4 regions of the Lentzea sp. NPDC051838 genome follow, and region 2 is predicted to be linked to each of the others. Evidence: riboswitches for the same ligand, from Rfam matches in the RefSeq annotation. Region 2 holds a riboswitch; each other region holds the start of a gene.
What was found. A riboswitch is a leader RNA that binds a small molecule or an ion and turns the genes downstream of it on or off. The one in region 2 is predicted to bind cobalamin.
Positions count from the first base shown of each region.

Region 1: linked by a shared signal. The riboswitch ahead of AB0M24_RS02105 (prenyltransferase/squalene oxidase repeat-containing protein) and the one ahead of AB0M24_RS22485 (CbtB-domain containing protein) in region 2 are both predicted to bind cobalamin.
Region 3: linked by a shared signal. The riboswitch ahead of AB0M24_RS10915 (ribonucleoside-diphosphate reductase subunit alpha) and the one ahead of AB0M24_RS22485 (CbtB-domain containing protein) in region 2 are both predicted to bind cobalamin.
Region 4: linked by a shared signal. The riboswitch ahead of AB0M24_RS29560 (iron ABC transporter permease) and the one ahead of AB0M24_RS22485 (CbtB-domain containing protein) in region 2 are both predicted to bind cobalamin.

Region 1 is NZ_JBFAYI010000001.1:521,109-526,061, forward strand. It holds gene AB0M24_RS02100 (MFS transporter) at 1-1,127, shown strand, start outside; gene AB0M24_RS02105 (prenyltransferase/squalene oxidase repeat-containing protein) at 1,376-2,374, opposite strand; cobalamin riboswitch at 2,407-2,529, opposite strand; cobalamin riboswitch at 2,604-2,733, shown strand; gene AB0M24_RS02110 (hypothetical protein) at 2,817-4,953, shown strand, end outside.
Region 2 is NZ_JBFAYI010000009.1:204,697-209,649, forward strand. It holds gene AB0M24_RS22470 (hypothetical protein) at 1-414, opposite strand, end outside; gene AB0M24_RS22475 (YbaB/EbfC family nucleoid-associated protein) at 411-878, opposite strand; gene AB0M24_RS22480 (CbtA family protein) at 939-1,691, opposite strand; gene AB0M24_RS22485 (CbtB-domain containing protein) at 1,723-1,911, opposite strand; cobalamin riboswitch at 1,944-2,135, opposite strand; gene AB0M24_RS22490 ((2Fe-2S)-binding protein) at 2,170-2,820, opposite strand; gene AB0M24_RS22495 (phosphoribosyl-ATP diphosphatase) at 2,929-3,192, shown strand; gene hisG (ATP phosphoribosyltransferase) at 3,206-4,066, shown strand; gene AB0M24_RS22505 (antibiotic biosynthesis monooxygenase) at 4,063-4,374, shown strand; gene AB0M24_RS22510 (phosphoribosyltransferase family protein) at 4,335-4,949, opposite strand.
Region 3 is NZ_JBFAYI010000003.1:532,052-537,004, forward strand. It holds gene AB0M24_RS10915 (ribonucleoside-diphosphate reductase subunit alpha) at 1-2,149, opposite strand, end outside; cobalamin riboswitch at 2,258-2,469, opposite strand; gene AB0M24_RS10920 (LysE/ArgO family amino acid transporter) at 2,667-3,209, opposite strand; gene AB0M24_RS10925 (LysR family transcriptional regulator ArgP) at 3,312-4,169, shown strand; gene AB0M24_RS10930 (alpha/beta fold hydrolase) at 4,274-4,953, shown strand, end outside.
Region 4 is NZ_JBFAYI010000016.1:129,969-134,921, forward strand. It holds gene AB0M24_RS29555 (AAA family ATPase) at 1-2,145, opposite strand, end outside; cobalamin riboswitch at 2,163-2,286, shown strand; gene AB0M24_RS29560 (iron ABC transporter permease) at 2,320-3,342, shown strand; gene AB0M24_RS29565 (ABC transporter ATP-binding protein) at 3,342-4,079, shown strand; gene AB0M24_RS29570 (ABC transporter substrate-binding protein) at 4,076-4,953, shown strand, end outside.

The sequences.
Region 1 (4,953 bases), on a different contig from region 2:
TCTACCAGCTCACCGGGTCCGCGGGCTGGACGTCGGCGGTCACGGTGGCGGAAGCGTTGCCGTACCTGGTGTTCGGGCTGCTGGCCGGAGCGCTCGCGGATCGCCTGGATCGCCGGAAGATGATGGTGGCGCTGGACTTCACGGTCGCCGCCGTGCTGCTCAGCATCCCGCTGGCGTGGCTCGCGGGTGCGCTCACCGCTCCGCACGTCGTCGCGGTGGCGTTCGCTACGCAGACGGCGTTCGTGTTCTTCGACGCCGCGAACTTCGGTGCTTTGCCTGCCCTGGTGGGCAAAGAACGGCTCACTGCCGCCTACTCGACCCTCTACGGCCGCACGACCGTGGTGGAACTGGTCGTTCCCGGACTCACAGGTCTGTTGGTAGCGGTTGTCGCACCGGCGGCTCTGATGGCGGTGAACGCGCTGACGGCGGTCGGTTCGGCGGTGTTGTTGCGCGGTATCGCCGGCAGCATGGCGAACCCGCGTCCGGTGCAGGGGGCCGGTGAGATCGTCACCGATGTGCGGGAAGGGCTGCGGTTCCTGTGGCAGCAGCCGATCGTCCGCACGCTCACTTTGATCGGCGCGCTGCACTCGGTCGCGACGGGTGCCTGGATGGCGGTGCTGGTGCCGTTCGCCGACCGCGTGCTCGGGGTGGCGCCGAGCGGGGACGTGCGGCTGGCGGCCGTGTTCACCTGCTGGGGTGTGGGCGCGATCATCGCCAGCCGAGTGCTGCCGCGGCTGACCGAGCGCTGGGGTGGTGCGCGGCTGGCACTGGCCGCGTTGCCGTTGTCCTTGCTGGGCGGTGTGTTCGTGCTCGTGAGCGGACATTGGCTGATCACGTGCGTGGCGGTGGTGTACTGGGGCGCCGCGAACTCCACGGTGGTCATCAACGGGATCACCTACCGCCAGCAGGTGTGCCCGGAGGACATGCAGTCGCGGGTGAACACCACGGCCAGGATGGTGGCGTGGGGTCTCGGGCAGCCGCTCGGCGCGGCACTCGCCGGGGCCGTGGCGGTGGCGGCGGGTGATCCGCGGGCGGGACTCGCGGCCGGGGTGGTGGCGTTGCTCGTGGGTGTGCTGCTGGCTTGGGTGACGCCAGTCCTGCGGCATGCTTCGCTGCACGCGGGCTGATCGAGGTGGCGCCGGTCGTGCGGCGTGCTTCGCAGCACGCCGCTTGACCGTGGTGACACCGGTCTTGCGGCGTGCTTCGCAGCATGCCGCTTGATCGTGGTGGCGCCGGTCTTGCGGCGTGCTTCGCAGCATGCCGCCTGACCGAAGCGCCGCCAGTCGTGCGGCGTGCTTCCCGGCATGCCGCCTGACTGAGGTGGCGCCGGTCGTGCGGCGTGCCTCCCAGCACGCCGCCTGACCGAACCCCCGCGTCAGCAGGCGAGCGTCGGAGCGGCCGGGTTGCCGCCGCCGTCGAGGTTCGCGAGCTTGACCCCGGTGAGGCCGAGAATCGCCTGCGCCGTTGCGCGAGGCGCGGTGTTCGGGTTGAAACCCGTTGCGTCGTAAGCGATCGCGCCCCGATCCGCTGCTGCACCCGAACAGCCGACGGCGAGCGACTTGAGGAACTGCCGAGCCTTCACCGTGGCCGCCGGGCGGTGGCCTGCCAGGGCTTCCGCGGCCAGGCCGGTGCTGTTGGCGTTGGACGCGTTGGTGCCGACGGAGAATCCGCCGTCGGTGTTCTGCTGCGAGGCCAGCCACGTGGTGCCCTCGGCGGCATTCGCGTTGTCACCGTTGGCGCGCAACGCCTGCACGACCATCGCGGTCGAGTCGACGTCGCTCACGCACGGCGTCTGCCCGAAGTTCAGCGGGAAACCGCCGTCGGGGCACTGGGTTCCGGCGAGGAACGACACGGACGACGCCGGTGCACCGCCGGAAGTCCGGTCCAGCGCCAGAAGTGCGAGCGACTGCGTGAAGGCGTTGGAGAAGTCACCGAAGTCCGAACGGTCGGAGAACCGGCCGGACGGCGCGAGCAGACCCCGCAGACCGGCTTCCAGGTTCACGCCGCCGAACGAGGCGCCGTTCTTGTGCCGCACCTGAGCGGCGAGCAGGAGCTTGGCGTGCGCGCCGGCGTACGCCTCGGTGCCGGAACCGACGTAGCCGGTGGTGATCTCCGGCTTGGCCAGCCAGGTGATCGCCTTCTCGGCGTTGGTGTCCGAGGAGCGGGCGGCGGCGAACGCGAAGATCGCGTCGATCGTCAGGCCCTGGTCGGGGAACTTCTGGCCGCCGAAGTCGGCCTCGAACCGCTCGCCGTCGACGAGCTGGCGGGCGAGCCAGCCCGATGCCGCGTCGGCCTTGTCGGTGGTCGCGGCTACCGCTGGAGCGGCCGTGGCCACGCTGAGAGCCACGACAGCGGCGAACACAAGACGTCTCATGAAAACCCTTTCCCGCACTTCCACGACAGGAGTTGGTGAACACCGCGCGGTGCGGGTGACCGGGCTCGCCCCGAGGGGCACACCGTTGCGGGACAGCGCCGGATTCCCACCGGCTTCCCCCACGTCCGCGCTGAACGTCGATCAGGTTCTCATGGTGCGCGAGCCGGTGTTGCCGATACCGTGAAGCGGCGGTGTGACGCTCGCCTCCGGTTTGCGGGTGTTAACCTCCGCCGGGCAAGGACAACTCAACACCTCCGCTCGTGATGGGGAAGCCGGTCGAACTCCGGCACTGTCGCGCAACCGTGGGCCGCTCCCAGAAGCGGCGAGTCGGAATACCGGTCGAGCGGAGCAGAACAAGTCCAACCGCTGTCGCGAGAAGCAGGGGTGGCCTCCGGAGCTTCACGCGCCAGGCCCCTCCTTCATGCAGCTGGGGAGGGGGAGCATGAACCGGCGCAGGTCCTCGGCCGTGCTGGCGTTGGTCGCCGGTGCGGGCCTCGTCGCCGCACTGGCCGGCGGTGCCGCTGCGGCCGAACACCAGTCCGCACACGCCAGCTCTGTCTGGCTCTCCCGTCAGCTGCGCCCCGACGGCACGCTGGAGAACCCGCTCGGCGGCCTCCCGGACCACGGCCTGATGATCGACGTGATCTTCGCGCTGCACGCGTCCGGTGACGGTGCGCTGGCCAAGCCCGTCGTCGACTTCCTCGACGACCAGGGCCACGCCACCGACTACTACACGTGGGACGGGCTGGCTCCCGGCCAGGGCTACGACCAGATCATCGTCGGTGGCGCGGTCGCGAAGACGTTGCTGGCAGCCCAGGTCGCAGGCCGTGATCCGCGCGACTTCGACGGCCACGACCTGGTCGCCGAGGTCAAGGGCGCGATCCGCCGGTCCGGCGTCGACGCCGGCCGCGTCTCCGACTACTCGAAGAACCCCGAGTGGTCCGACATGGTGCCCAACAACGCCAACATGTTCGGCCAGGCTCTCGCGGTGATCGGCCTCGCGGTGGCGGGGGAGAACGACCAGCTCGCCATCGACAAGATGGTGACGCAGCAGTGTTCCGAGGGCTACTTCAGGGCTTTCTTCGGTCAGGTGGAAGGACCTGATGGACCGCGGGTCTCCTCGTGCGACGAGGGCAAGGCAGCGGGCGCGTCGTCCCCGGACGGTGACACGTCAGGCCTCGCGCTGTCGGCGATGCTCGCGGCTCGCAAGGCCGGTGCGCCCGGCCTCGACGCGACCATCGCGAAAACCGTGGCGTGGTTGAAGGCCAACCAGACCGCGGGTGGTGGCTGGGGCGGTGGTGTAGGTACCGAGGCGCCGAACACCAACAGCACGGGCTTGATCACGCAGGCACTCGCCGACGCGGGCGGAGCGGGCACCGAGGTGGCCAGGGGTGCCGCGTTCCTGAAGTCCGCACAGGCCAAAGAATCCGACGCGGGCAACGCGCTCGCGAGTCACCTCGGCGCCATCGCCTACAACCCGGCCGCCTACGAGGCGGCACGCACGGGCGGAATCGCCGGCATCGACACGTGGATCAGGGCGAGCGCACAGGCTTCGCTCGGGTTGTCGCAGGTGGGTTTCTACGCCCTCGCCAAAGGCACTGTGCCTGAGCCGATCACGACCACCACGCATCCCACGACCAGGACTGAGACCCCAACGGTCAAGGCACCCGCGCAGAAGCCCGTGGTGCGCCAGCCCGTCCCGGCGCCGCAGAAGGTCCAGCCCGGTCCGAAAACCCCTGCCGCCCGGCTCGGCGCGTACCTGGCGGGCAAGCTGGTGCGGGGCGACCACGTCGAGGTCACCGAGAACGACAAGACCTACGTCGACTACGACGCGACCGCGGACCTGGTGCTCGCGTTGCGCGCGTTGGAGGAGCAACCGGACGCCGTGAAGAAGGCCTCGGAGTTCCTGCTGACAACGGACTCCGTCAACGCCTACGCCCACGGCGCCGGTCAGGAAACCGGTGCGGCCGCCTACGCCGAACCGCTGGCGAAGCTCGTGATCATCGCCCAGTTCCAGAAGTCCGGTCGGGCGGACGAGTTGCGCGCAGACCTGGTCGAACTGCGAGGTGCGGACGGGTTGTTCGCCGACACCGGCACGTACGCGGACTCCGAGGACACGGTCCGCCGTCACACGTGGGCGGTGCTGGCCACCGTCGGCGATCCAGGCCAGGCGATCGAGGCGCTCGCCGTACGTCAGTGCAGGGACGGGCTGTTCCCCGAGCGCATGGACGCGACCGGGTGCGAAACCGGTGATCTCGCTGCGACCGCTGCCGCCGTGACCGCGTTGAACAGCAAGCCTTTCACGGAGGACGCGCCGACCGGCCGCACTCCGGCCGACTGGTCGGACAAGCGCGCGACGGCGTTCGTGAAGGCCATCACCCTGCTCAGCACGAAGCCGAACGGCAAGGGCGTGGTCGAGGACGAAGGTGGCGCGCCGTCGATCGCGGTCAGCGCCTCGCTCGCCGGTGCCCGCCAGGCCGCCGGACTGGACGCGAGCGGCACGGCGAAGACCCTCGGCAGTCTGCTGCAGGACGACGGTGGCCTGACCGACTTCGGCACGAGTCTTGCTGCGGCACAAG
Region 2 (4,953 bases):
GCTCCCGGAGAACTGGTCGGTGTAGCTGCCGACCACCGCGCCGGCGTTCGACGTCGCCTTGCCACCGCTCACCATCGGGGGCGCGCTCGCGGTGTCCATCTTGGACTGGAGCGTTCTGCCGAACGCGTCGGTGGTCACCTTTTCGTTGTCGGCGTAGGTCTGCGCGGTCGCGGTGAGGGTGGCGTCGATCTTGCCGAAGCCCTCGGTCATCTTGCCGAAATGGCCGTGCAGGTCGCCGAGCAGCGCGTCGTACTGCTGGTACATGCCGAGCAGCTGCCCGAGATAGCCCCAGCTGATCTCCGGGACGGACGCGGTGGTGGCCGCGTCGTTGAGCTTCGTGGAGCTCTCCCTGAGCGCGCCGACGTTCCTGGCGCACGCCGCGAGCTCGTCCGGGTGCACGATGAAGTCGGTCACCAGCGGTCGTCCTTGCGGAAGATCGTGCCGGTGTCCTCGTCGTCGTCCACCGGCGGCCGCGGGCGAGCGGGACGCTCGGCGGGCCGGCCGAAGATCTCCTGCTGCGTCTTCATGACGCGCTCGGCGATCGGGATCTCGGTGCCGACGTGGCTCTGCACGATCTCGGCCTGCTGCCGCGCGGCGGCCGCGACGGCCTGCTGCAGCGTGGCCATGACGGCTTGGGAGAGCTGGGCGCCGCTGAGCTTCCTGGCGTCGTCGGTGAACCGGATTTCCTTGATGGAACCGGACAAACCCGCCACGACCGTCACGGAACGGTCGGGGGACTGGACGCTCGCCTCGACACCTCTGAGCTCGGTGCCCATCGACTCGTAACCGGCGGCTCTGGCATCGGCCGCGCGGTTGGCCTGCTCGAAGAACTCGAGCTTCTGACGCATCTGTTCCAGCAACTCAGCGCTGTCAGGCATGCACCGAACGTACCAACGTCGGCTGGGCGGGGTGGCCGAGGGTGCGGCCACCCCACTCCATCAGGCGATAGCGGTCTTCTCGGAGACCTTGGTCTTGCGCGCGGCCGGGTCGATCAGCAGGCCGAACACGACGCCGAGTCCGACGTAGAGCGTAGCGAGCTGGGCGAGCGAGCTGAGGCGGAACTGCCACAGCACCGTCACCGGCATGTCCGCGGGAATCGTGTCCGGCGGCGCGGGGAACGCCACCAGCACCACCGCGACGGCCGCGACCACCGCGAGCAGCACCGCGGTGACCCTGATCGGCTGCGACTGGGCCTTGAGCTGCTCGGCCAGCCAGCTCGCACCCCACACGACCACCAGCCCGGCCACGACCACGCCGAGGTAGAGCGCGGTCCGGTAGTTCACCGTCTCCGGGTCGCCGACGGCGGGCGGGTTGGCCGGGTACTTGATCCACGGCAGCAGCGCCACGGCACCGAACACCGCGGCACCGAACGTGAAGCTGCGGCTGAACGGCGTGCGGTCGACGAACCACCGCTTGGACAGCGCGTAGGCCGTGGCGAACACGAGCCCGACCGCGATGCCGACGATGATCACGCCGAGCATGCCGCCGACCACCTGCGCGCCGCGGCTGACCAGCTCTTCCTCGCCGCCGTGCGAGTGGCCTTCACCGGCCGGCTCCCGAGCCTCCTCGACCGCGAGCGCGGCCCGGATCGGGATCTCGGTCACCAGCAGCTGCACCAGCGCGGACGCGACGCCGGCGATGGCACCGGCTCCGATTCCGCGCAGCGCAAGAGACTTGTACGTCGTCGTCATGACTTTCCCTGCCTGGGATCGGGGGATGGATCTAGTGGCAGGGGACGCCGAGCGCGTGCCGGCCGTCGTGGAAGAACTCGTGCAGCATCTCGGAACCCGCGCCGAGCGCGAGACCGTTCTCCTGCAGGACCAGGTACGTGACGATCAGGCCGAGCAGAGCAACGGCGAAGGCCCATTTGGGCACGCGGACGGCGGACAGATGTGCTGCGGGGCTCGTCATGACGGGCTCCTCCATACCTCGTGGAAGGTCAACTCTCCTTGCGGCGCCGCAGCCGGTCTCCTGACTCCCGGATCAACGCTGTCCCCGCGTCTTCCCAGCCCTTGTGAGAGGACCAGTGACGTTCTCGGCGGGGATAACTTCCCGGTCACAGTGGCGAGGACCGCGCCGGATTCTCACCGGCTTCCCGTCACTGCGGCGCGTGCACCGTAAGTTGAGTTGCCGGTTAAGCACAACCGGCCATAAGAGTTGTTGCGTTCCTCACTTCACGAGTGGACAGTCGCCGCACTTCCCACCAGCGGCTACCCGGTAGTAAAGACAACAGCTGCGCCGCAGGAACCCGAGCTCGCCGGGGATGCTCAGAAATTCCCCCGCCTGTTCGAACGGCGGCGCGCTCATCAGCCGGGCGCCGCGCAGTTCCGCTTCCTCGGCCGTGAGCATGCGTGCGCGGACAACCATTTTGAGCGCGCCCGCGATGTTCGACATCGCGTTGCCCCACAACAATCCGCTCGCCACCGGCGTGACGCGCTGGATCGCCTCCACCACGGGTTCGAGGGCCTCCGCGGCGCTCGGCCCTCGTTGCGGCTGGTCGATGCGCACGCTCAGGCCGTTCGTCGGATGGTGTTGCCACCAAAGGTTTTCCGGCCGGATGTCGATCGGGATGTCCGCCGCCGTGAGCGGGCTCAGCAGCCGTGCGGTGTAGCTGAGGAAGAACAGGCTCGCCGCGACGCGTGGTTCTTCCGCTTTGTACCGGGTCGCGATGGCGTCGATCGTGTTTTCGAGCGCGGGGCCTTCGAGAAGTGCCGTTCCGGGCAGCCAGGTTTCGTCCGGACGGCCCACGTCGAGCGCGAAGAACGGGTTGATGCCGCGCACCCGGCGCAACGCTTCGAGAACCTCCGCGAACTCAGACACAAGAATTCACCGTACCGGGTGTCCATGCAGGACAGATCACGTCCGAGTCGTGGGACAGATGTGACCGCGGTGTGGACCGGGGTGCGCGGGATGGGAGGATGTGGAGCCGTGAAGACCTTCGACTCCCTGTTCGCCGAACTGACCGAACGAGCCGCCACCAAGCCGGAGGGATCCGGCACCGTCGCAGCGCTCGAGGCCGGCGTCCATGCGCAGGGCAAGAAGGTCCTGGAGGAGGCGGGCGAGGTCTGGATCGCCGCCGAGTACGAGTCCGACGAGAAGCTCGCCGAAGAGATCTCGCAGCTGCTGTACCGCCTCCAGGTGATCATGCTGGGCCGCGGCCTCACCCTCGAAGACGTTTACAAGTACCTCTGACGGAGACTTCCACATGCTGCGCGTAGCAGTCCCGAACAAGGGCGCGCTCGCCGAACGCGCCTCCGCCATGCTGACCGAAGCGGGCTACCGGCAGCGGCACGAGCCGCGCGACCTCACCGTGCTCGACCCGAACAACGACGTCGAGTTCTTCTTCCTGCGTCCCAAGGACATCGCGATCTACGTGGCGTCCGGTGACCTCGACCTCGGCATCACCGGCCGCGACCTAGCCGCCGACTCGGGCGCCGACGACAACGGCTCGTCCGTCGAGGAGCTGCTCGCCCTGGGCTTCGGCTCGTCGACGTTCCGCTACGCCGGTCCTCGCGGTACCGACTGGCAGGTCTCGGACCTCGAGGGCAAGCGCCTCGCCACGGCGTACCCGCGCCTGGTCGGCCGCGACCTCAAGGCCCGCGGCATCACCGCCCAGGTGATCCGGCTCGACGGCGCCGTGGAGATCTCGATCCAGCTCGGCGTGGCCGACCTGATCGCCGACGTCGTGGGCTCGGGCCGGACGCTGCGGCAGCACGACCTGGTGCCGTTCGGCGAGCCGATCTGCGAGTCCGAGGCCGTCCTGGTGCACCGCGCCGGTTCGGTCCTCTCCGCCGCCAAGAAGCAGCTCACGGCCCGTCTGCAGGGTGTCGTGTTCGCGCAGCAGTACCTGATGCTCGACTACGACTGCCCGCGCTCGATCCTGGACAAGGCCATCGGCCTGACGCCGGGCCTCGAGTCGCCGACCGTGGCGCCGCTGGCCGACGACAACTGGGTGGCCGTGCGCGCGATGGTGTCGCGCAAGGAGGCGAACCAGGTGATGGACGAGCTGGCCGCGATCGGTGCCAAGGCCGTGCTGGCCTCGGACATCAGGTTCTGCCGCCTGTGATCCTGGAGCACGCCGTCCTGGACGTGGTGGCGGGCCAGGAGACCGACTTCGAGTGGGCGTTCGGCGAGGCGCGATCGTTGATCAGCGCCTCGCCGGGCTTCCTCGGCCTGGAGCTGCTGCGCTCGTTCGAGACTCCCGGCCGCTACCTGCTGCTCGTGCGCTGGGAGTCGGTCGAGGCGCACGTCGTGGGCTTCCGCCAGGGGCCTTCGTACGCGCAGTGGTCGGCGTTGCTGCACAGGTTCTACTCGCCGTTCCCGGTGGTGGAGCACTACTCGAGCGCCTTGAGCACCTCGTCGTCCGTGGTCTGATCGAACCTGTCGTACCAGCGGCTGACCGCGCCGAAGTGCTTCGGGATGAGGATCGCGACCACCCGCGTCCGGAACGTGCCGATCGAGTCCTTCGCCGCGACCGGCACGGCCAGCGTGAGGCTTCGTGGCTCGTGTTTCGCGACCCAGTGCAGGGCTGCCCTGGCCGTCACGCCGGTGGCCAGCCCGTCGTCGACGAGGATGACGTCGCGGTCCTTGAGGTTGAACGGCCTGTCGCCGCGGTAGAGAGCGGTCCTGCGTGCCGCTTCCTCGCGCTCCCGGTCGCAGGTGTGGCTGAGCTGCTCCTCGGTGAGGTTCAGGGCTTTGAGCACGCGCGGGTCGTAGATGGGTTCGCTGTCCGCGGTGACGGCGCCGACGCCGTACTCGGGATGGCCCGGCGCCCCGATCTTGCGCGCCACGACGACGTCGAGCTCGGCGTCGAGCGTTGTCGCCACTTCCTTGGCCACCGGGACGCCGCCGCGGGGGAGACCGAGGACGATCGGTTCGTGCCAGGCGTGATCCGCGAGTCGCGCGGCGAGTGCGCGGCCCGCCTCCTGCCGGTTCGCGAACCTCTTCACAGTC
Region 3 (4,953 bases), on a different contig from region 2:
CGGCCAGGTAGAGGTTCAGCGACTGCGCCTGGTCGATCCACTTCTGCCTGCGCGAACCCGCCTCGATCAGCCACGAGCTGTCGACCTCGAACGCCGTGGCGTACAAGGCCTTCAGGTACGGCGGCACCCTGTCGATCGCGCCGAGGCTGCCGTCGTGCAGCTTCAGGTCCGAGATCATCCGCTCGTCCCACAGCTTGCGCTGCTTCAACGCCCGCACCAGGTCCGGGTTGATCACGGTGAAGTCGCCGGACATGTTCGACTTCACGTACAGGTTGCGGTACAGCGGCTCGATCGACTGGTTCACACCGGTGATGTTGGCGATGGTCGCGGTCGGCGCGATGGCCATGACGTTCGAGTTCCGCATGCCCTTGCGCGCTTTCTCGCGGACCGTCGCCCAGTCCATCGTGGACTCGCGGTCCTGCTCCAGCTCGGCCTCGCCGCGGTTCCGCGCGAGGATCCCGATGGAGTCGATCGGCAGGATGCCCTGGCTCCACAGGGATCCCTCGAACGACTGGTACGCGCCACGTTCCTGCGCGAGCTCGGCACTGGCCGTGATCGCGTAGTAGCTGATCTCCTCCATGCTGCGGTCCGCGAACTCGACGGCTTCCTTGCTGGCCATCGGCGTGCCGAGCGTGAACAGGGCGTCCTGGAACCCCATCAGCCCCAGCCCGACCGGCCGGTGCTTGAGGTTGGAGTTCCTGGCTTCCGGGATCGTGTAGTAGTTCACGTCGATGACGTTGTCGAGCATGCGAACCGCCGTGCGCACGGTCTTCTCGAGCCGCGCGTGGTCGATGCCGTCTTCGGTCACGTGCTGCGCGAGGTTGACACTGCCGAGGTTGCACACCGCGACCTCGTCGACCGTCGTGTTGAGCGTGATCTCGGTGCAGAGGTTGCTGGAGTGCACGACCCCGCTGTGCTGCTGCGGCGAGCGCAGGTTGCACGGGTCCTTGAACGTGATCCACGGATGCCCGGTCTCGAACAGCATCGTGAGCATCCGCCGCCACAGGTCGACGGCCGGGAGCTGCTTGAAGACCTTGATCTCGCCGTTGGCGGCCTTCTCCTCGTACGCCCGGTACCTCGCGGCGAACTCGTCACCGAACGCGTCGTGCAGATCCGGCACCTCGTCCGGCGAGAACAGCGTCCACTGCCCGTTGGCGCGGACCCGGCGCAGGAACTCGTCCGGTACCCAGTTCGCGGTGTTCATGTCGTGGGTGCGGCGCCGCTCGTCGCCGGTGTTCTTGCGCAGGTCGAGGAACTCCTCGACGTCGATGTGCCAGGTCTCCAGGTAGGCGCAGACAGCGCCCTTCCGTTTTCCTCCCTGATTTACAGCTACTGCCGTGTCGTTGGCGATCTTGAGGAACGGCACGACGCCCTGCGACTTGCCGTTGGTTCCCTTGATGTGCGCGCCGATGCCGCGCACCGGTGTCCAGTCGTTGCCGAGCCCGCCGGCGAACTTCGAGAGCAGCGCGTTGTTGCTGATGCCGTGGAAGATGCCGGCGAGATCGTCGTCCACTGTGGTCAGGAAGCACGACGAGAGCTGCGGGCGGGTGGTGCCCGAGTTGAACAGGGTCGGGGTCGAGCACATGAAGTCGAACGACGAGAGCAGCTCGTAGAACTCGACGGCGCGGGCGTCGCGGTCGTCCTCCTCCAGCGCGAGCCCCATGGCGACGCGCATGAAGAACGCCTGCGGCAGCTCGTAGCGGCGGCCGTCGTGGTGCAGGAAGTAGCGGTCGTACAGGGTCTGCATGCCCAGGAACTGGAAGTTCAGGTCGCGCTCTGCCCGCAGCGCGCTTCCCAGCCGGACCAGGTCGAAGGAGGCGAGGCGCGGGTCGAGCTGGCCGAACTCGATGCCGTACGCGACGAACGAGGCGAAGTACGACGGGTAGCGCTCGGTCATCTCCGCGTGCGACAACGGGATTCCGCAGGCCTCGGCGCGGAGTTTGTCGAGCAGCAGGCGGGCGCTGACGTACGAGTAGTCGGGGTCGACCTCGACCATCGTGCGCGCGGCCATGATCGGCGCGAGGGCCAGCTCGGCGTCGGTGATGCCGGCGTAGAGATTTCGCTTGGTCTCGGCCAGAACCGCCTCGGCCGACGCGTTGGGCAGGTCGGCGCAGGCCTCGTTGATGACCACTGACAGGCGGTCGGGCACGCTCTCTCCTCGCGAGCTAAGCCCGAGGAGATGCGCGGCGCACGCCAGCAGGACACGCCGCTGGTGCACACAGCCGCCCTCCCTCGGGGCACCGTGTCGTGCGCGCAGGCTTGCGCGCACACCAGTGGCAGGTCTTCGGACTCGTGGGCGCACTTCCAACGCCTACCGGCCGTCGCTTCCCAGGCCTCACGACCCAGTGCTCAGTTGACGGCTTTCGTTCCCACTCACCGCTGCGGGGCAGTCCTGGTTTTTCACCAGGTTCCCTCTTGCCTCACCGGCCCGTTGCTCCGAGTCGGTGAACCACCAGCGCGGCAGATACTACATGTAGGGGTGGGGTCTGGATCACCACCCAACATGGGCGTGTCGTGGGTTAAGGTCGGAAACGTGGGTGATCATCGGCCGAAAGTCCTCGCAGGTGCTCTCGTCAGTGCGGGGCTGGCTTCGGCGTCGCTCGCGGTCGGTGCCGCGGCGCCCGTGACGAGCGGGGTGCTGGCCGTGTCGGCGGTGCTGGTGATGATCACCACCCGGCGATCAGGGTCACGCCGAGACTGATCATCACGGCCGCGATCACACCGTCCAGGACGCGCCACGCACGGGGCTTCGCGAACAGCGGGCTGAGGATTCGCGCGCCGAAGCCGAGTGCGAGGAACCAGACGACGCTGGCCGTGACCGCGCCGACGCCGAACAGCCAGCGCCCGGCCGCGATCGAACCCAGCAGCAGGACCGTGTCGAGGTAGACGTGCGGGTTGAGCCACGTCAGCGCGAGCGCGGTGAGCACGGGCCTGGCGCTGTCGCCGCCGGCCTGCATCGACTGCGGGCGGAAGGCGCGGCGCGCTGCCAGAAACCCGTATCCCAGCAGGAAAAGCCCGCCAACGATCGCGGCGGCGGTGATGGCCTGCGGGAACATCTTGACGATCGCGCCGAACCCTGCGACGCCCACCGCGACCAGGATCGCGTCCGAGATGATGCAGACGGCGACGACACCGGCCACGGCCTGGCGTCGAAGTCCTTGGCGCAGCACGAAAGCGTTCTGCGCGCCGATCGCGACGATCAGGGTCATCGTGGTGCCGAAGCCGAGCAGCAGGTCAGTCACCCCACCGACGGTATTTACGCGGTCTTGATGAGACCAGCTAAAGATTCTTACGTATCATTAGCAGCCGTGATGGATCTGGACCTGGTGCGCACGTTGCTCGCGGTCGTCGACGCGGGCACGTTCGACGCGGCTGCCGCGAACCTGCACGTCACGCCTTCCGCTGTCTCACAACGGATCAAGGCTCTGGAGCAGCGAACCGGTCGCGTGCTGCTGGTGCGGGCACGGCCGACCAGGCTGACCCCGTCCGGCGAGGTGCTGGTCCGCTACGGTCGGCAACTGCTCGCTCTGGATCAGGACCTCGACGCTGCTTTGGGCGAGGACGCCGTCGTCAGGGTTCCGATCGCGGTCAACGCCGACTCGCTCGCCACGTGGTTCCTGCCCGCGCTGCAACGGGTTTCACCGGACCTCAAGATCTCGTTCGACCTCCACCGCGAGGACCAGGACCACACGACGGCGTTGCTGAGACAAGGTCTCGTGATGGCCGCGGTGACGTCCTCGCGCGAACCCGTCGCGGGTTGCTCGGTGCGCAAGCTGGGCAGCATCCGTTACGCGGCAATGGCCACCGAGTCCTTTGTGGAGCGCTATGCGCAAGGTGGGCTCAAGTCCTGGCTACCTCAAGCGCCAGTGGTGGTGTTCGACCGCAACGACGACCTGCAGGACCGGTTCGTGCGCACGCTGACCCGTGGCCGTGGCGCGTCCGAGCACCGTCACTACGTGCCTTCCTCCGAGGTCTACGTGCGCACGATCGTGGCCGGTCTCGGCTGGGGAATGGTTCCGCCGCAACAACTCCAGGAAGGTCTTGTCGACCTCGCACCTGGCAGGACCGTCGACATCCCGCTGTACTGGCAGCAGTGGAAGCTCGACTCGCCCGCGCTCACCGCTGTCGCCGACGCGGTGACGAAGGAAGCGAGAATCGCCTTGCAGTAACCGGATTCGGGTCGTGGACATTAGGCCATTGTCGTCTCAAATAGGCGCTGCGAACCTCCAACCGCTCACATTTTCGAGCGACACCAACGGAGGAAGCACCCGAAATGAAACGCGTTCTCGCCGTGCTCGTCAGCGCGGCCGTCCTCAGCGGCACCGGCGTCGCCACCGCAGGCCCGCGCATCGGCTGGCTGCCCTGTGAGAAGGCTCCCGCGTCCGAGTGCGCCACGCTGACCGTGCCCGTCGACCACTCCCGTCCACTGGGCGACGAGTTCGGCCTCGCCATCGCCCGGCACAAGGCAGATCCGGCCAAGCGCATCGGCACCCTCGTCGCGATCAGGGACATCGCCGACTCCGGCGTCGACCTCGTGGCGGATCCCGGCGCGTACTTCAGCCCCGCGATCGTCGAACGGTTCGACATCGTTGCCATGGACACCCGCGGCAACGAACGCAGCCGGCCGATCACCTGCTCGCTCGACCTGCTCAGGGCGTGGCCGAGCGGTTTCCCGAAGACCCGGGCCGAGTTCGACGGCGTGCTCGACTTCAACCAGCGCCTGCGCGACGACTGCCGCGCGAACAGCGGGCCGATCTTCGACCACGTCTCCAGCGCCGACGTGGCACGTGACGTCGAGGCGATCCGCAAGGCCTTGGGGGAGCGGCAGATCAGCCTCTACACCACGGGCTACGCCACGATCACCGGCCAGCAGTACGCCGAACGGTACGGCTCGCACCTGCGCGCCCTGGTCCTCGACACCGCGTTCGACCACAGCATGAACGCCGAGCGGTA
Region 4 (4,953 bases), on a different contig from region 2:
ATCGGGTCCGCCTCCGGTGGCGAGCAACAGGTCGACGCAACCGTGCGGATCGCCGGAGTGCAGCAGGGCGTTCGCCAGCATCGCCTCGCCCTGTCCACTGCGCCAGGTGTTCGTGGCGACGGCGTGGTCGTCCAGAGCCACCGCCCGCTCGCCCAGTTTCACCGCCTCGGCAGGGTCGCCGCGCAACGCCGTGATCCAGCAGCCGAAGGTCAGCGCCATGACGCGGAGCTCGTCGCTGCCGGTCAGCTCGGCCGACTCCAGGCCGTCCTCGAAGCAGGCCGCCGCCTCCGCCAGTTCGCCGACGTAGGCGTGCACCATCCCGCGGATCGCGGTCAGCACCGCGATCGCGTGCGTCTGCCCGCTCATCCTGGCGAGCCGCAGCCCGCGGCCGACGTGCCTGCCCGCCGCCGTGAGCCGGTCGGCGGAGGCCTCCGCCCAGCCCAGCCAGAAGACCGCGTCGATGTCGCGAACCAGATCGCCGTCGGGCAGCCCGTCGACGAGTGCGGCGGCTTCGTCCAGCCGGTCCGCGCGAAGGTCGACGAGCGTCGCGACCGACAGCGCGGTGGCCAGCAGGGTGGGATCGTCGACCTCTCGTGCGGACGCGATCACCTCGGCCACCTCCTCGCGCCCCGGTTCACGCTCCCGTTCGACGCTGCGGCCCGCGAGAAGTGCGACCTGCAGCACCGCCGCCGAATGAGCATCCGTGTCCGCGATCCGCCGCCACTCGGTGCGCAACATCGCCGTGGCCTCGGGATAACGCCCAAGCAGCCGTTCCACCGTCGCGCAGAGCCGTACCGTCTGCGCCCGTGCGGCCGTCAGTTCGACTGGCAGCAACCGCAGCACCTCGTGCATCGTCTCGCTCGCCTGCCGCAGATCTCCGGTGGCTCCGAGCGCCTGGGCGAGTCGCCCGAGCAGCAGAAGTCGTTGTGGCGTGGCCGATTCCGCGTCGGGCAGCAGCCTGATGGCCGCCCGCAGGAAGTGCGCGGCCGTCGCAGGAGTGGAGTGCATCGTCGCCTCGGCCGCCTCGCCGAGCACCGCGACCGCGTCGAGGTCGCCCCGAGCGGCGGACCGCTCCACGTGCCGGGCGAACTCCGCGGCAGGCGCGCCACGACGGCGCAACGCCACCGCGGCCCTGGCGTGTGCCCGGAGCCGCCAGCCGGGACCCGCGTCCTGGTAGGCGACGCTGCGCACGAGCGGGTGGCGGTAGCGGAACCGGCCGGAGGCGTCCAGCCGCACCAGGTCCCGTTCGGCGAGCCGGTCGAGCGCGGTCAGCACCGACTCGGGTGCCAGCGCCGCGATCTCGGCGAGCGAGTCGGCGTCGAAGTCGTCGCCGACGACCGCAGCCGCGTGGGCGACGAGCTGTTCCTGCGGTGTCAACGCGGCCAGTTCGGCGGCGAGCACCGCGTGGACCGCCACCGGCAGGCCGTTCGCGTCGGCTCGCACCAACGCCTCCAGGTAGAACGGGTTTCCCGCGCCCGCCAGGTGGATCTCCTCGCGCCGGGCCCGGCTGAGCTGTACGGGGAGGAGCAGATCGGCGTCGGCCCGGTTCAGCGGCGCGAGCTCCAGCAGGTCGGCCACGCCGTCCGCGGTGGCGCGCGACAACGCGTGCCACAGTCGGGACGAGGTCTGCCGAGGCCTGCTCGCCAACGCCAGCAGTACGCGTCCGTGTGGCGGGTGCCGCAACAGGAAGTCGAGCAGTTCCACCGAACCCTCGTCCGCCCAGTGCAGGTCGTCGAGCACGAGCACCAGTCCGGACGGTTCGGCGAGCAGCTCCAGCAGTGCGCGGACGGCCCTGTGCAACCGGTACCGCTCCGCGTCGACCAGGTCCGTCGGGCCGTCCGCCGGGATCGCCGGGAAGATCGTCGCGAGCAGCCCGAGCCGTTCGGGACCCAGTACGGCCAACGCGGCCGGTTCCAGAAGGTCGTCGAGGGCGGTGACGAACACTCCGAACGGGACGTGGGACTCGAACTCCGCCGCGCGTGCGCCGCGGACCATCCAGCCCGTCGCGAGCGTCGTCAGCTCCGCCAGCAGTCTGCTCTTGCCGATCCCCGGTTCACCGGTGACCACGACGCACCGGGCGCCGTCCGCTGCCAGCATTCCGCGCAGGACGCCTGCTTCGCGTGCCCGGCCGGGTAACTCAGCCATGCGTCGGTGGACCTGCCTTCGGGTTAGCATGCGTGGGTCGTGCGTGGGGGAAGTCCGGTCGAAGTCCGGCGCTGACCCGCAACGGTAGGCCCTCCTGATGGAGGGTGAGCCCGAATACCCGCACACGGCAGACCAAACGCAACTCTCCTGCCGTGGACTGCGGGAAGGGAACCAGTGATCGGGAAGATCTGCGCGCTCGTCGGCGTGCTCGTCGTCAGCGTTGTGGCGGGCGTCTCGCTCGGCCCCGTCAGCATTCCGTTCGGGCAGACCGTCGAGCTCCTGCACGCCGCCATCACCGGCGGAGTGATCTCCGCCGCAGATGCGGGCCAGTACCACATCGTCTGGGACATCCGGCTGCCTCGCGTGCTGCTCGCCGCAGTCGTGGGCGCTGGTTTGAGCACGGTCGGTGTGGCGATCCAGGCCATGGTCCGCAACGCGCTCGCAGACCCTTATGTGCTCGGCATCTCATCCGGCGCCAGCGTCGGGGCGACGGCCGTGGCGACCCTCGGAGTGTTGTCGGGTCTGGGGGTCTACGCGTTGTCCACGGGAGCGTTCCTCACCGGGCTCGGCGCCACCGCGCTGGTCTACCTCACCGCGCGCACGAGCCGCGGGCTCACACCGTTGCGGCTGGTGCTGACCGGAACCGCGCTGGCGTACGGGTTCTCCGCGGTGGCGATGCTGCTCGTCTTCCAGGCACCGCACGGGGAGGCGGCGCGGGCGGCGATGTTCTGGTTGCTGGGCAGCCTCGGAGGCGCGACCTGGCAGCAGCTTCCGGTCGCCGGTGTCGTCACGCTGGCCGGGATCGCGTACTTGATGACCAGGGCGCGGCAGCTCAACGCATTGGCGATGGGGGACGAGACCGCGACCACACTGGGTGTCCCGGTCAACCGGTTCCGCACGCAGCTGTTCATCGTCACGGCCGGCATCACCGGTGTGCTGGTGGCGGTCAGCGGCGCGGTGGGCTTCGTCGGCCTGATGCTGCCGCACCTCACCCGCATGGTCGTGGGCGCGGACCACCGGCGCGTGCTGCCGCTCGCACCCCTTGCCGGAGCGTCGTTCCTGGTGTGGGTGGACGTGGCCGCCCGCATGCTGGCCGCGCCGGAAGAGCTCCCGCTCGGCGTCATCACGGCCGCGATCGGCGTGCCGTGCTTCATCTTGCTCATGCGCCGCAAGTCCTACGTCTTCGGAGGCCGTTGATGCGCATCGAGGTCTCCGGCGTCACCGTCTCGAACATCATCTCGGACATCTCGCTGGCTGCTCAGAACGAGGTCGTCGGCATCGTCGGCCCGAACGGCAGTGGCAAGTCCACGACGTTGCGCTGCGTCTACCGGGCTCTGAAGCCGGACTCCGGTGCCGTGCTCATCGACGGCGCCGATGTCCACAAGCGACGCGACCTGGCTCGTCATCTGGCCGCTCTGACGCAGGAGTCGCAGGTCGAGTTCGACTTCACGGTCGCCGAGGTCGTGGAGATGGGTCGCCTGCCGCACGAACGCTCCCCGCGCGACGTGGAGGTCGTGCGCGAGGCACTGGCCACAGTGGACATCTCGCACCTCGCGTCGCGCAGCTTCCTCAGCCTCTCCGGCGGCGAACGTCAACGCGTGCTCATCGCCCGTGCCATCGCCCAGGAACCGCGCGTCCTCGTGCTGGACGAGCCCACGAACCACCTCGACATCCGCCACCAGCTCGACGTGCTGGCGTTGGCGCGCGGCCTCGGCATCACGGTGCTGACCGTGCTGCACGACCTGAACCTCGCCGCGTCCTACTGCGACAGGTTGTGCGTGCTCGACGAAGGCCGCCTGGTCGCGTCCGGCACGCCCGCCGAAGTCCTGTCGCCCGAGCTGATCGCCAAGGTCTTCCACGTCACGGCACACGTCGTGCCCCACCCCACCACAGGAGTTCCCCAGCTCCTGTTCGACCAGGAGGTCACCCCTTGAGAACCGCCCTCTGCGCTCTGCTGCTCCTCGTGTCGGGCTGCGGGGCCACGGTCGCGCAGGACAAGTCGGGCACAGACCCGGTGACCGTCACGAACTGCGGTGAGCAGGTGACGTTCGACAAGGTTCCGTCCAAAGTGGTCACCAACGACACCGGCATCACCGAGCTGATGTTCGCGCTGGGGCTGAAGGACCGCATGGCCGGGTACGTCGTGTCGGGTGACGACAACTCTGTCGACCTCAAGACCTCGCCGTGGAAAGCCGACTTCGACAGCACGAAGAGGCTCTCCGACAAGATCTCCAAGGAGGTCGTGCAGGGCGCCAACGCCGATCTGGTCTTCGCCGGCTGGAACTACGGCTTTAGCGAGAGCACCGGCTTCACCCCGGACGCGTTGAAGCAGCTCGGAATCGGCACCTACCAGCTCACCGAGGCGTGCCGCAACGGCGTGGGCAAGCAGCGCGGCATCATGCCCGCCCTCGACGCGTTGTACACGGACCTGCGCAATCTCGGGAAGATCTTCCGCGTCGAGGCCAAGGCCGAGGAGCTCATCAAGGGCTACCAGCAGCAGATCTCCGACGCGGGCAAGCTGATGGCCGGGAAGCCGCGCCCGAAGGTGTTCCTCTACGACAGCGGCCAGGACCAGCCGTTCACGTCCGGCAAGAACGCCGCGCCGCAGGACGTGATCTCCAAGGCCGGTGGCGACAACGTCTTCGGCGACCTCAACGACAGCTGGGCCACGGTGAACTGGGAGACCGTCGTGCAGCGCAACCCGGACGTCGTGCTGATCGTGGACTACGCGGACGGCGAGGCGAACACGCCCGCGCAGAAGCAGGCGTTCCTGGAGGGGTTCGCGCCGCTCTCGAACTCCCCGGCGAT